3 regions of the Atlantibacter sp. MEI4A-1023 genome follow, and region 1 is predicted to be linked to each of the others. Evidence: predicted binding sites of a transcription regulator. Region 1 holds the regulator's gene; each other region holds the start of a gene.
The links. The regulator CRP, encoded in region 1, controls carbon source genes, mostly activating them, when cyclic AMP is high. The targets are predictions, from matches to a motif close to ATGTGANNNNNNTCACAT.

Region 2: a site for CRP is predicted at 2,319-2,336, ahead of deoC (deoxyribose-phosphate aldolase). Genes of this name have one in related genera too.
Region 3: a site for CRP is predicted at 1,377-1,394, ahead of msrB (peptide-methionine (R)-S-oxide reductase MsrB). Genes of this name have one in related genera too.

Annotation. Positions count from the first base shown of each region.
Region 1 is NZ_CM149568.1:388,462-392,641, reverse strand. It holds gene ACVV26_RS01825 (phosphoribulokinase) at 1-784, shown strand, start outside; gene ACVV26_RS01820 (OsmC family protein) at 811-1,215, opposite strand; gene crp (cAMP-activated global transcriptional regulator CRP) at 1,519-2,151, shown strand; gene ACVV26_RS01810 (YccS/YhfK family putative transporter) at 2,199-4,180, shown strand, end outside.
Region 2 is NZ_CM149568.1:4,005,238-4,009,417, reverse strand. It holds gene ACVV26_RS18965 (YjjW family glycine radical enzyme activase) at 1-687, opposite strand, end outside; gene ACVV26_RS18960 (YjjI family glycine radical enzyme) at 659-2,209, opposite strand; gene deoC (deoxyribose-phosphate aldolase) at 2,475-3,254, shown strand; gene deoA (thymidine phosphorylase) at 3,311-4,180, shown strand, end outside.
Region 3 is NZ_CM149568.1:2,645,194-2,649,373, reverse strand. It holds gene ACVV26_RS12745 (D-hexose-6-phosphate mutarotase) at 1-96, opposite strand, end outside; gene gapA (glyceraldehyde-3-phosphate dehydrogenase) at 173-1,168, opposite strand; gene msrB (peptide-methionine (R)-S-oxide reductase MsrB) at 1,515-1,928, shown strand; gene ACVV26_RS12730 (YeaC family protein) at 1,970-2,248, shown strand; gene pncA (bifunctional nicotinamidase/pyrazinamidase) at 2,277-2,918, opposite strand; gene ansA (asparaginase) at 2,929-3,945, opposite strand; gene sppA (signal peptide peptidase SppA) at 4,043-4,180, opposite strand, start outside.

The DNA of each region.
Region 1 (4,180 bases):
TTTCGCCCAGCTCAACCTGCATGCCGCCGAAGTGGAAGGGGACAGCTTTCATCGCTATACCCGCCCTGAAATGGATATGGCGATCCGCAAAGCGCGCGACGTGGGCAGGCACATCAGCTATTTCGGGCCGGAGGCCAACGACTTTGGCCTGCTGGAACAGACTTTTAATCAGTACGGGCAAACCGGTACCGGGCAATCGCGTAAATATCTGCATACCTATGACGAAGCCGTACCCTGGAACCAGGTACCGGGTACTTTTACCCCCTGGCAACCGTTGCCCGAACCCACGGACGTGCTGTTTTACGAAGGGTTGCATGGCGGCGTGGTGACGCCCCATCATGATGTCGCGCGCCATGTGGATTTGCTGGTGGGCGTGGTGCCGATCGTCAACCTGGAATGGATCCAGAAGCTCATCCGTGACACCGGCGAACGCGGGCACTCCCGGGAAGCGGTGATGGATTCGGTCGTGCGTTCGATGGAAGACTACATCAACTTCATCACGCCGCAGTTCTCGCGTACCCATATTAACTTCCAGCGTGTCCCCACCGTTGACACATCAAACCCGTTTGCCGCGAAGGCAATTCCCTCGCTGGATGAGAGCCTGGTGGTGATTCACTTCAGGAACCTGGAAGGGATAGATTTCCCCTGGCTGCTGGCCATGTTGCAGGGCTCATTCATTTCCCACATCAATACATTAGTGGTGCCAGGCGGGAAAATGGGGTTGGCGATGGAGCTGATCATGCTGCCGCTGGTAAAAAGAATCATGGAAGGGCGAAAAATTTAAGGCGGCAACGCCGCCTTATTAAGCACTTATCCTTCAATCACTTCGTAGGAATGGGTGACGTTCACCGCTTTTTCCAGCATCAAGGCAACTGAACAATATTTCTCTGCCGACAGATCCACCGCACGGGAAACCGCCGCGTCTTTTAACGCTTTACCGGTCACGATGAAATGCAGGTTGATGTGGGTAAAGTAGCGCGGCGCTTCTTCACGGCGCTCGGAGGTCAATTTCACCTCGCAGTCGGTGATGTCATGACGTCCTTTCTGAAGGATCGACACCACATCAATGGCGCTGCAACCGCCCGCCGCCATTAATACCATTTCCATCGGGCTGGGCGCTTTGTCACCGGAGTTGCCGTCCATTAAAACCTGGTGTCCGGAAGCGGACTCACCGAGAAAAGTTAACCCTTCTACCCACTTCACTCTTGCCTGCATTTTGGTTACTCCAGTGTTTCAAAATTACTGACAGATTACGCGGCTGTAACAAAACGCGCAACGGATGAGAGCCAGGTCAAGCTGAAACGAGACAATAGGAGACACTCACGTAAAGCTATGCTAAAACAGTCGGATGCTACAGCGATACATTGATGTAATGCATGTGTGCATACGACCACACCTATTACAGGCCACAGGACGTTAAAGGCCCCTTCTCCGGCCAGGAGAAGAGACGATTGCAAAAACCCAGAGGGTTATTATTGTTGCTCTCTGGAGTCAGCTTAAAACAGAGGATAACCGCGCATGGTGCTTGGCAAACCGCAAACAGACCCGACTCTCGAATGGTTCTTGTCTCATTGCCATATTCATAAGTACCCATCGAAGAGCACGCTGATTCACCAGGGTGAAAAGGCGGAAACGTTGTATTACATCGTTAAAGGCTCCGTGGCAGTGCTGATTAAAGATGAAGAGGGCAAGGAAATGATCCTCTCTTATCTGAATCAGGGCGATTTCATCGGCGAACTGGGATTGTTCGAAGAAGGTCAGGAACGCAGTGCCTGGGTTCGCGCCAAAACGGCGTGTGAAGTGGCAGAAATCTCTTATAAAAAATTCCGTCAGCTAATTCAGGTTAACCCTGACATCCTGATGCGTCTTTCTTCGCAGATGGCGCGCCGTCTGCAAGTGACGTCAGAGAAAGTGGGCAACCTCGCCTTCCTTGATGTGACTGGCCGCATTGCACAAACGCTGCTGAATCTGGCTAAACAGCCGGATGCCATGACCCACCCGGATGGTATGCAGATCAAAATTACCCGTCAGGAGATCGGCCAGATCGTCGGCTGCTCCCGCGAAACCGTTGGCCGCATTTTGAAAATGCTTGAAGATCAAAACCTGATCTCCGCCCACGGTAAGACCATTGTGGTTTACGGTACCCGCTAAACCCTGCGAAACGGCGTGGCTACACGCCGTTTCATCCGATCTCACCCATGTGGCGACGCCTGATCTACCACCCCGAAATCAACTACGCACTTCGTCAAACCTTGGTGTTGTGTTTGCCTGTGGCGGTGGGTCTGGTTCTGGGCCATCTGCAACAAGGCCTCCTTTTTTCCCTCGTTCCCGCCTGCTGCAACATCGCTGGCCTGGACACCCCGCACAAGCGCTTCTTTAAACGCCTGGTTATCGGCGGGTCGCTGTTTGCCCTTAGCAGCCTCGCGGTGCAGTTATTACTGCTTAATTCCGTGCCGCTGCCGTTGGCGCTCTCCGGGCTGGCACTGATCCTGGGCGTCACGGCGGAAATCAGTCCGCTTCATGCTCGCCTGCTCCCGGCGTCGCTTATTGCAGCGATATTCACACTCAGCCTGGCGGGCTCTATGCCGATGTGGGAACCGCTGCTGCTGTATGCCCTGGGCACGCTATGGTACGGGTTATTTAACTGGTTCTGGTTCTGGGTGTGGCGCGAACAGCCGCTGCGCGAAACCCTGAGCCTGCTGTACCGTCAGTTGGCGGAATATTGTGAAGCCAAATACAGCCTGCTGACCCAGCATACCGATCCGCAAAGCGCGCTGCCGCCGCTGCTGGCGCGCCAGCAAAAAACCGTCGACCTGATTACCCAGTGTTATCAGCAGCTACACATGCTGTCGACCGGTAAGCATCACGGCTATAAACGCCTGCTGCGCACTTTTCAGATCGCGCTGGATTTGCAGGAGCATATTTCCGTCAGCCTGCATCAGCCCGAAGAGGTGCAGAAGCTGGTGCGCGAAAGCCACGCCGAGGCGGTGATCCGCTGGAATGCCCAGACGGTGGCGGCCCGCCTGCGGGAACGCGCCGACGATATCCTGTATCACCGTTATCCGAAGCGCTTTGAAATGGATAAGCAGATTGGCGCGCTGGAAAAAATTGCCCGCCAGCACCCCGATAACCCGGTGGGACAGTTCTGCGAATACCATTTCAGCCGTATCGCCAGAGTGCTGAAATCCCAGCGTCCACTGTATTCGCGCGATCTGATGGAAGATAAGCAGCGCCGCCTGCCCGTGCTGCGCGCATTGAAAAGCTATCTGTCGTTGAAGTCCACCGCCCTGCGCAGCTCCGCCCGTATTGCGGTGATGCTGAGTATTGCCAGCCTGGTGGGTAGCGCCCTGCACCTACCGAAACCCTACTGGATTTTAATGACCGTGATGTTCGTGACCCAGAACGGCTATGGTGCCACGCGGGTGCGCATTCTCCACCGAGCGGGCGGCACCATGGCCGGGCTTATCATCGCCGGGATCACCCTGCACTATCACGTTGCCGATGGTTACACCCTGCTGGCGATGCTGGTCATCACCATCGTGAGCTATCTCATCATCCGCAAAAATTACGGCTGGGCGACGATCGGCTTTACCGTCACGGCGGTGTATAGCCTGCAACTGCTCTCCCTGAGCGGGGAGCAGTATATTCTGCCGAGGCTGATTGATACCTTGATTGGCTGCCTGATCGCCTTTGGCGGCATGGTGTGGTTGTGGCCCCAGTGGCAAAGCGGCCTGCTGCGTAAAAACGCCCACGATGCGCTGGAGGCGGACCAGAAAGCGATACGCTTGATCCTCAGCGACGACCCGCAGCCGACGCCGCTGGCCTGGCAGCGAATGCTGGTCAACCAGGCGCATAACGCGTTATACAACTCGCTGAACCAGGCAATGCAGGAACCGGGATTCAATAGCCACTATCTGGAAGAGATGAAGCTGTGGGTGACCCACAGCCAGTTTATCGTCGAGCACATTAATGCCATGACCACCATGGCGCGAGAACACACCATGCTGACGCCGGACCTGGCGCAGCGCTATTTGCAGTCCTGCGAAATTGCGCTCCAGCGCTGCCAGCAGCGGCTGGAATATGACGAGCCGGGGGAAACCAAAGACGCGGTGATCCTGGATATGCCGGAAGCCCTGTCCCAGGGACCGTTAAGCGTGCTGGAACAGCATCTCCAGCGGAT
Region 2 (4,180 bases), 1.1 Mb from region 1:
GCTTAATGGGTCGATATGATGAAGATAATCGCTGTGCTCTGGGATCAGTAACAGCCGCAGTTCCGCCAGCTTTTCCCGTTCAGCCAGAAAGCGGATACTCTCGATGATCCGCAGGTTACTGCGTCCGGTGAGGAACCGGTGTCGCTCGGGGTGCCAGGCCTTAAGATCCAGCATTGCGCCGTCCATTACCGGTAACAGCTTTTCCCATCCCGACTGGCCCAGCTCGCCGTTACTGTCTACCAGGCAACTCAGATGGCGCAGCGCGGCGCGGCCTTTAATCGCCGCAAACAGATCGCGCACAAACGGCAGTTGGGTCGTCGCTTCGCCGCCACTCACGGTAATGCCTTCGATAAACGGCGCTGCGCGTTCCACCTGCGTTAAGACCTCGTCCACGCTTAGCGTTTGCGCCATTGGGCTGGACTGCGACGGGCAGCCCTTCAGGCAGGTATCGCACTGGGCGCAGCGCGTTTCATCCCAGATAACCTGCCCGTCGCGCAGCGTTAACGCCTGCTCCGGGCAGCCGGGAACACACTCGCCGCAGTGGTCGCACAGCGCGATGGTGTACGGGTTATGGCAGCTTTTGCAACGCAGATTACAGCCCTGTAGAAAAAGAGCCAGGCGGCTGCCCGGCCCATCCACGCAGGAGAACGGCAGGATCTTATTGATCGAAGCGCATCTGCTGTTCATTGCTTACCACGCGCGGTTTACGTTGCAGAATTCCGGTATTGCGGGCGGCTTCTTCACCCAGCCATGTGGTATTGGTGCGCGACCCTTCCGCGCGGAATTTCTCCAGATCCGATAACCGCACCATATAACCGGTGACCCGAACCAGATCGTTGCCGCTGACGTTAGCGGTAAATTCGCGCATCCCGGCATTAAACGCGCCCAGACAGAGCTGTACCACCGCCTGCGGATTGCGCTTCACCGTTTCGTCGAGCGTTAAAATATCGCTGATGCCTGACGGGTAGTAGCGATGATGTGGCGCAACGGCCAGCAGATGGGTGACCGGATCGGGCTCATCGCCGTAAGGCAGACGCGCGCCCGGCGTGGTGCCCGCGTCGCTGCTGATACCGGACTGAGCATGCAGCAGGGCGCGTTGATTCCAGCCAAAGTCCACCGGGGTGTTTTCCACATAATCGGCCAACGCGGCGCTGATGCGGTAGCCCAGTTCGTTGGCCTCGGCGTCTTTCCCGTAGCGGCCCGCGATCCCGGATTTATCGCACAGTACGTTCACCGCCTCGGCCAGCGCGTAGATGCCAAACATTGGCGCAAAGCGTTGCGGATCGATCAAGCCTTCGCGCACCAGGAAACTTTCTGTGAAGAAATTCGACTCCTGATACAGAAATGCGCAGCGCGCGTTGATGATAGCCCGTTGTTGTTCACAATAATAAGGGAGCGCGCGCGCAAAGAAGTCGTCGACGCTGTGGCTGCGCGCCGCCACTTCGCTGAGATTAATACGCACCAGCGTACTGCCGCCGCCGCCCATTGGCAGCGAGTTATAGCAGCTGACGATGCCGTAATTCCCCGGTGTGAAAATTTTATCATGCACCGGGCCGTTGGCGATGTGGGGCTTAGAACATTCACAAATGTTATTAGCGACGGTGAGCAGCAAATCGTCCGGCGTAATCTGCGGGTCATAAATAAAGGTCAGATTAGGCGCAACCTGCTTGAGTTCTGCGTCGGCACGTAAGATTGCGCGCGCCACCATCGAATCCTGTGGGCCAATATTGGCATGCATAAACGCATCCGGCAGGACGCGATCGAGGTAGCGCCAGAAACGTTTTATGCGCAGATCGATTTCATCTTGTGTTAGAATTCTAACATAAGGCGACAGCAATGCATCCAGATGCCCCAGGAACACCGGCATCGACGTTACCGACGGAACGTGATGGTAAAGGATGGTGAGCATCGACAGCGCATCGTCGAAATTTTCGGCGGGCGGCAGCTCCAGCCATTCACTGCCCTGAGCGAGAAATCTGGCGTAATCAGGCAGCACATAGCGAGGCTTATACGGAGCGTGGCCTTCGAACATATCGCAAATAACGCCGTCCGCCAGCGCTTGGCGCGCGGTATCCGACAAAGCCGGATAGGGCAGCGCATTCTCGGCTTCCAGCGCCAGAAAATGGCGTTTCTGAGCCGGTGAAAGCCCCGCCGACGTAACGATATTTTGGCAGCGTTCCAGCAAACCGGCTTCGTGAAGTTCAGACATGATGTGTCCCTTACATGTTGACAGTGGTGCCAATGTAAAACGATTCACGCGATGCGCTTTTGATCCTGTCACCCACATTGCGTACTGAACAGCCAGTCTGCCCTAAGAATTTTGAGTTGCATCACATATACGGTGTATGGCGAGTCGTATCGATTTCCATAACTGTGATGTCTGTCTAAGAGTAAGCGTGAGCAGATGTTAGAATACTAACATTCCGCGCGGTGATTAATGAACCGGCGAACCCGGCTTCCATCTGGAGAAACACATGACCGATTTAACCAAAAGCAGCCTTCGCGCATTGCAATTAATGGATTTAACCACCCTGAACGATGACGACACCAACGAGAAAGTCATCGCGCTGTGCCATCAGGCCAACACTCCGGTGGGCAATACGGCGGCGATCTGCATTTACCCACGCTTTATCCCGATTGCCCGTAAAACTCTGAAAGAGCAGGGCACCCCGGATATCCGCATCGCGACGGTCACCAACTTCCCGCATGGCAATGACGATATCGAGATCGCGCTGGCGGAAACCCGTGCGGCTATCGCGTACGGCGCAGATGAGGTAGACGTGGTATTCCCGTACCGCGCGCTGATTGCGGGTAACGAGCAGGTTGGCTTTGAACTGGTGAAAGCCTGTAAAGAAGCCTGCGCCGCCGCCAACGTGCTGCTGAAAGTGATCATCGAAACCGGCGAACTAAAAGAAGAAGCGCTGATTCGCAAGGCCTCTGAAATCGCCATCAAAGCGGGTGCGGATTTCATCAAAACCTCTACCGGTAAAGTGCCGGTCAACGCCACGCCGGAAAGCGCGCGCATCATGCTGGAAGTGATCCGCGATATGGGCGTGCAGAAAACCGTGGGCTTCAAGCCTGCCGGCGGCGTACGCAGCGCCGAAGACGCACAGAAATTCCTGGCGATTGCCGACGACCTGTTCGGCGCTGACTGGGCCGATTCCCGTCACTATCGCTTCGGCGCATCCAGCCTGTTAGCCAGCCTGCTGAAAGCGCTCGGCCACGGCGACGGCAAAAGCGCCAGCAGCTACTGATTCCTTTCCTGCGGCGGGCAACCGCCGCCTAAAATCTGCTATCTCTGGGGGTTACCTTGTTCCTCGCTCAAGAAATTATCCGCAAAAAACGTGATGGCCACGCGCTCAGCGACGAAGAAATTCGTTTTTTCATCAACGGCATTCGCGATAACACCGTCTCAGAAGGGCAAATTGCCGCGCTGGCAATGACCATCTTTTTCCATGATATGACGATGCCAGAACGGGTTTCGCTGACCATGGCGATGCGCGATTCCGGCAGCGTACTGGACTGGAAAAGCCTGAACCTCAACGGCCCGATTGTGGATAAACACTCCACCGGTGGCGTGGGCGATGTTACCTCTCTGATGCTCGGCCCAATGGTGGCGGCGTGCGGCGGCTACGTGCCGATGATTTCCGGTCGTGGCCTCGGCCATACCGGCGGCACGCTGGATAAACTGGAAGCTATTCCGGGCTTTGACATTTTCCCTGATGACGCGCGCTTTCGCGCCATCATCAAAGACGTCGGCGTGGCGATTATCGGCCAGACCAGCTCGCTGGCCCCGGCGGATAAACGTTTCTACGCGACACGCGATATCACCGCGACCGTGGATTCTATCCCGCTGATCACCGCCTCGATCCTCGCCAAAAAACTGGCAGAAGGGCTGGATGCGCTGGTGATGGACGTAAAAGTAGGCAGCGGCGCGTTTATGCCGACGTATGAACTTTCCGAAGCGCTGGCAGAAGCCATCGTCGGCGTGTCCAACGGCGCAGGGGTGCGTACCACCGCGCTGCTGACCGATATGAACCAGGTGCTGGCCTCCAGCGCGGGTAACGCCGTAGAAGTACGCGAAGCTGTACAGTTCCTGACGGGCGATTACCGTAACCCGCGTCTGCTCGACGTGACCATGGCGCTGTGTGTGGAAATGCTGATCTCCGGCCGCCTGGCC
Region 3 (4,180 bases), 2.3 Mb from region 1:
CTCAATCACCACAACATCCAGCTCGTCCATTCTGCGTAAAGAAATCGCCGGGGTGATTTGCTCTACAACCGGCAGATCGAAAATGCGATTTATCATGTCCATCATCCTCTGTTCAGACCAAAAAAAAAGGGCGACCATCGTCGCCCTCTAAGGATTAATCGTTCATCTCAACTTATTTGGAGATATGAGCGATCAGGTCCAGTACTTTATTGGAGTAGCCAGTTTCGTTGTCGTACCAGGAAACCAGTTTCACGAAGTTGTCGTTCAGTGCGATACCGGCTTTGGCATCGAACACGGAAGTGCAGATTTCGCCGTTGAAATCGGTAGAAACAACGTCATCTTCGGTGTAGCCCAGAACGCCTTTCATTTCGCCTTCAGAAGCTGCTTTGATGGCTTTCTTGATGTCTTCGTAAGAAGCGGCTTTTTCCAGACGAACGGTCAGGTCAACTACGGATACGTTCGGAGTCGGAACGCGGAACGCCATACCCGTCAGTTTGCCGTTCAGTTCCGGCAGAACTTTACCTACTGCTTTAGCCGCACCGGTAGAGGACGGGATGATGTTCTGAGCTGCGCCACGGCCGCCGCGCCAGTCTTTGTGAGACGGGCCGTCAACGGTTTTCTGAGTAGCGGTGGTCGCGTGAACGGTAGTCATCAGGCCTTCGATGATGCCGAAGTTGTCGTTGATAACTTTAGCCAGCGGAGCCAGGCAGTTGGTGGTGCAGGAAGCGTTGGAAACGATGTCCTGGCCAGCGTATTTTTCAAAGTTAGCACCTTTAACGAACATCGGGGTGTCATCTTTGGACGGGCCAGTCAGAACCACTTTTTTCGCGCCAGCGGTGATGTGTTTACGTGCGGTTTCGTCGGTCAGGAAGATACCGGTTGCTTCAGCAACAACGTCAACACCGACTTCGTTCCATTTCAGGTTAGCCGGATCTTTTTCAGCGGTAACACGGATTTTTTTGCCGTTAACGACCAGGTGACCGTCTTTCACTTCAACGGTGCCGTCGAAACGACCGTGAGTGGAGTCATATTTCAGCATGTAAGCCATGTACTCAGCGTCTAACAGATCGTTGATTGCAACGATTTCGATGTCAGAACGAGTTTGAGCAGCACGGAAAACAATGCGACCGATACGGCCAAAACCGTTGATACCTACTTTGATAGTCATATATTCCACCAGCTATTTGTTAGTGAATAAAAGGTTGGTTGTAAAATTACAAAAACCTTACGCAGCGTCAAGCGGAATCGTGTCAATCATTGCGACAAATCAATCTGGTGAACAACCTTTGCGCGAATAACACGTCAAACATTTCCTTTTGTGCTGCCATCCCACATGGGGACGCCGCGGGACATTTTAAAGAACAGTGAGATGAAAATTGTGATGTGAGTCACAAACAACCCGCTGCCGTTTACCTGGCACTAAGTTTAGATCAAAAGTTAGCACCGTACTGTTAATGTTTTGTTAGAATCTGGCAGATAATGTGATCTGTTTAACCCTGCCGAGATGTGAACTTATGGCTAACAACAACTCCCCGGAAGATCTGAAGAAAACGCTGACCGACGTTCAGTTTTACGTTACTCAGCAACATGGCACCGAAGCGCCATTTACCGGGCGTTTGCTGCATAATAAGCGCGAGGGCGTTTACCATTGCCTGGTGTGCGATGCGGCGCTGTTTAACTCGCAAACCAAGTATGATTCGGGCTGCGGCTGGCCGAGCTTTTTCGAACCGGTGAGCGAGAACGCGATCCGCTATTTGAATGATTACTCACACGGTATGCAGCGCACCGAAATTCGCTGCGGCAACTGTGATGCGCATTTAGGCCACGTTTTCCCGGACGGCCCGAAGCCCACCGGCGAACGTTACTGCGTGAATTCCGCCTCGCTGAGCTTCACCGATGATGAGAACGGCGCACAAACAAAGGGCTGAAAAATCGATTCAGCAAACTATTCCAGTGGAGCAGTGCGAAAATGAACATTGATGACCTGATTAACAGCATGACGCCGGAAGTGTATCAGCGGCTGGTCACCGCCGTGGAGCTGGGCAAATGGCCCGATGGCGTGGCGTTAACCGACGAGCAAAAAGCCAACAGTATGCAACTGGTGATGCTGTGGCAGACGCGCCACAATCACAACCCGGACCATATGTCGATTGGCACCGACGGCCAGATTGTGATGAAAAGTAAGCAGCAGTTCAAAGAAGAGTTCGGCCTTGTCCCGCCGACCATCGCGAAGATGCGCCCCGAGTAAAAAAATGGCCCCGTTGCGGGGCCCGTTATCAGGACTGCGTTTCCAGCCAGTCGTCCAGTGTATACAGCGTCGCGCCTTCCGCCGCCATTTCCATAAACGCATGGGCGCTGTCCTGCGGAGCCAGATTCACCCCACGGCAGCCGTCAGTGATCACATTGACCGTGTAACCCAGCTTCAGCGCGTCCAGCACCGTAAACTTCACGCAGTAATCCGTCGCCAGGCCCATAATCACCAGTTCTTTGATGCCGTGATGGCGCAGCCACTCATCCAGGGCGGTTTTCTGGCGATGCTCGTTATCAAAAAACGCGCTATAGCTGTCGATCAGCGGGTTCTCACCTTTATGAAACACCGCGTCGATGGCCTTCTGGTTGAGCAGCGGATGCAGTTCCGCACCCTCGGTCAACTGTACACAGTGATCCGGCCACCAGGTTTGCGGAAAACCGTCCAGTTCGCCCTGGGTAAAAGGCTCAGCGTTATGCTGGCTGGCGAAACTGCCGTGATCCGCCGGGTGCCAGTCCTGGCTGGCTACAATCGCGTCGCCGCGTGTACGGCTCCAGTCGATTAGGCGATTGGCGATATCCACTGTGCTATCGCCTTCCGCGACCGCCAGCGCGCCCCCGGCGCAAAAATCGTTCTGTAAATCCACCAGCAGCAGTGCGCGTTGGGTCATTATGGTGACGTTATTCATCAGGCGTGAGTTCTCCCCGCAGGTTCTGCATCATCGCTTCCCGAATGGCCGATGCGCTTAATCCCTGGCTTAATAAAAAATGTAATTTGGTCAGCGTCGCTTCAACGGTCATATCAAAACCGCCAATTACCCCCGCCTGAGCCAGCGCGTTGCCGGTGGCGTAGCCGCCCATATTCACTTTCCCGGACATACACTGGGTAAGATTGACCACCACAATGCCGCGCTCGCTGGCGTCGTGCAGTTCTTTTAAAAACTCCTGGTTTTGCGGCGCGTTGCCGACGCCGTAAGAACGCAGGATCAGCGCTTTTACCGGCTGGCGCAGGAAGTTGCGCACCACATCGGCGGAAATCCCCGGATAGATGGTCACCACGCCAATCGGCTGCGGCGTAATCGGGTGGACAACCAGCGGCCCATCCCCGTGCGGCGCGGCAGGCGTGTTCAGCTTGCGAATATGGATGCCTGCTTCCAGCAGCGGCGACAGGTTAGGGGAGGCGAAAGCGTTAAAACCGTCGGCGTGGGCTTTGGTGGTGCGGTTACCGCGATACAGACAATTATTGAAGAACAGCGTTACTTCACTGATGGGATAGTTCGCCGCCACGTACAGCGCGTTCAGCAGGTTGATTTGCCCGTCAGAACGCAGCTCCGCCAGCGGGATTTGCGAACCGGTAACGATCACCGGCTTGCTGAGATTCTCCAGCATAAACGACAGCGCCGAAGCGGTGAACGCCATAGTGTCGGTGCCGTGAAGGATCACAAAACCGTCGTACTGGTCGTAATTGTCTTTGATGTCATCGGCGATGTGCTGCCAGTCTTCCGGCGTCATATCGGATGAGTCCATCAGCGGCTGATATTCATGGATAGTGAAGTCGGGCATTTCCGGGCGATGGAACTCGGGCATCAGCGCCAGCTGGCGTTGCAGGTGTCCGGAGACGGGAATGTAGCCCTGTTCAGAACGCTGCATACCGATCGTACCGCCGGTATAGGCAACGTAAATGGATTTCTTGGACATGGTCTTGAGTTCGTTAAGGATAAACACGCGAAGTATATACGATGCGCGCTCAGGATAGGACGCGAAAAAAAGCCCGGCAGCGCCGGGCTTGTTGAGTTTAGCGAACGTCGCCGCAGGTTAAACAGAACGCGTAGCGGTGGCGCGGGTCGTTAAACGCCGCCAGTTTATCGGTTTCGGTTTTCACCGCGCTGGCTGCCTGCACCACCGGCGCAGGGAGATAGGCCTGCAACGCCTC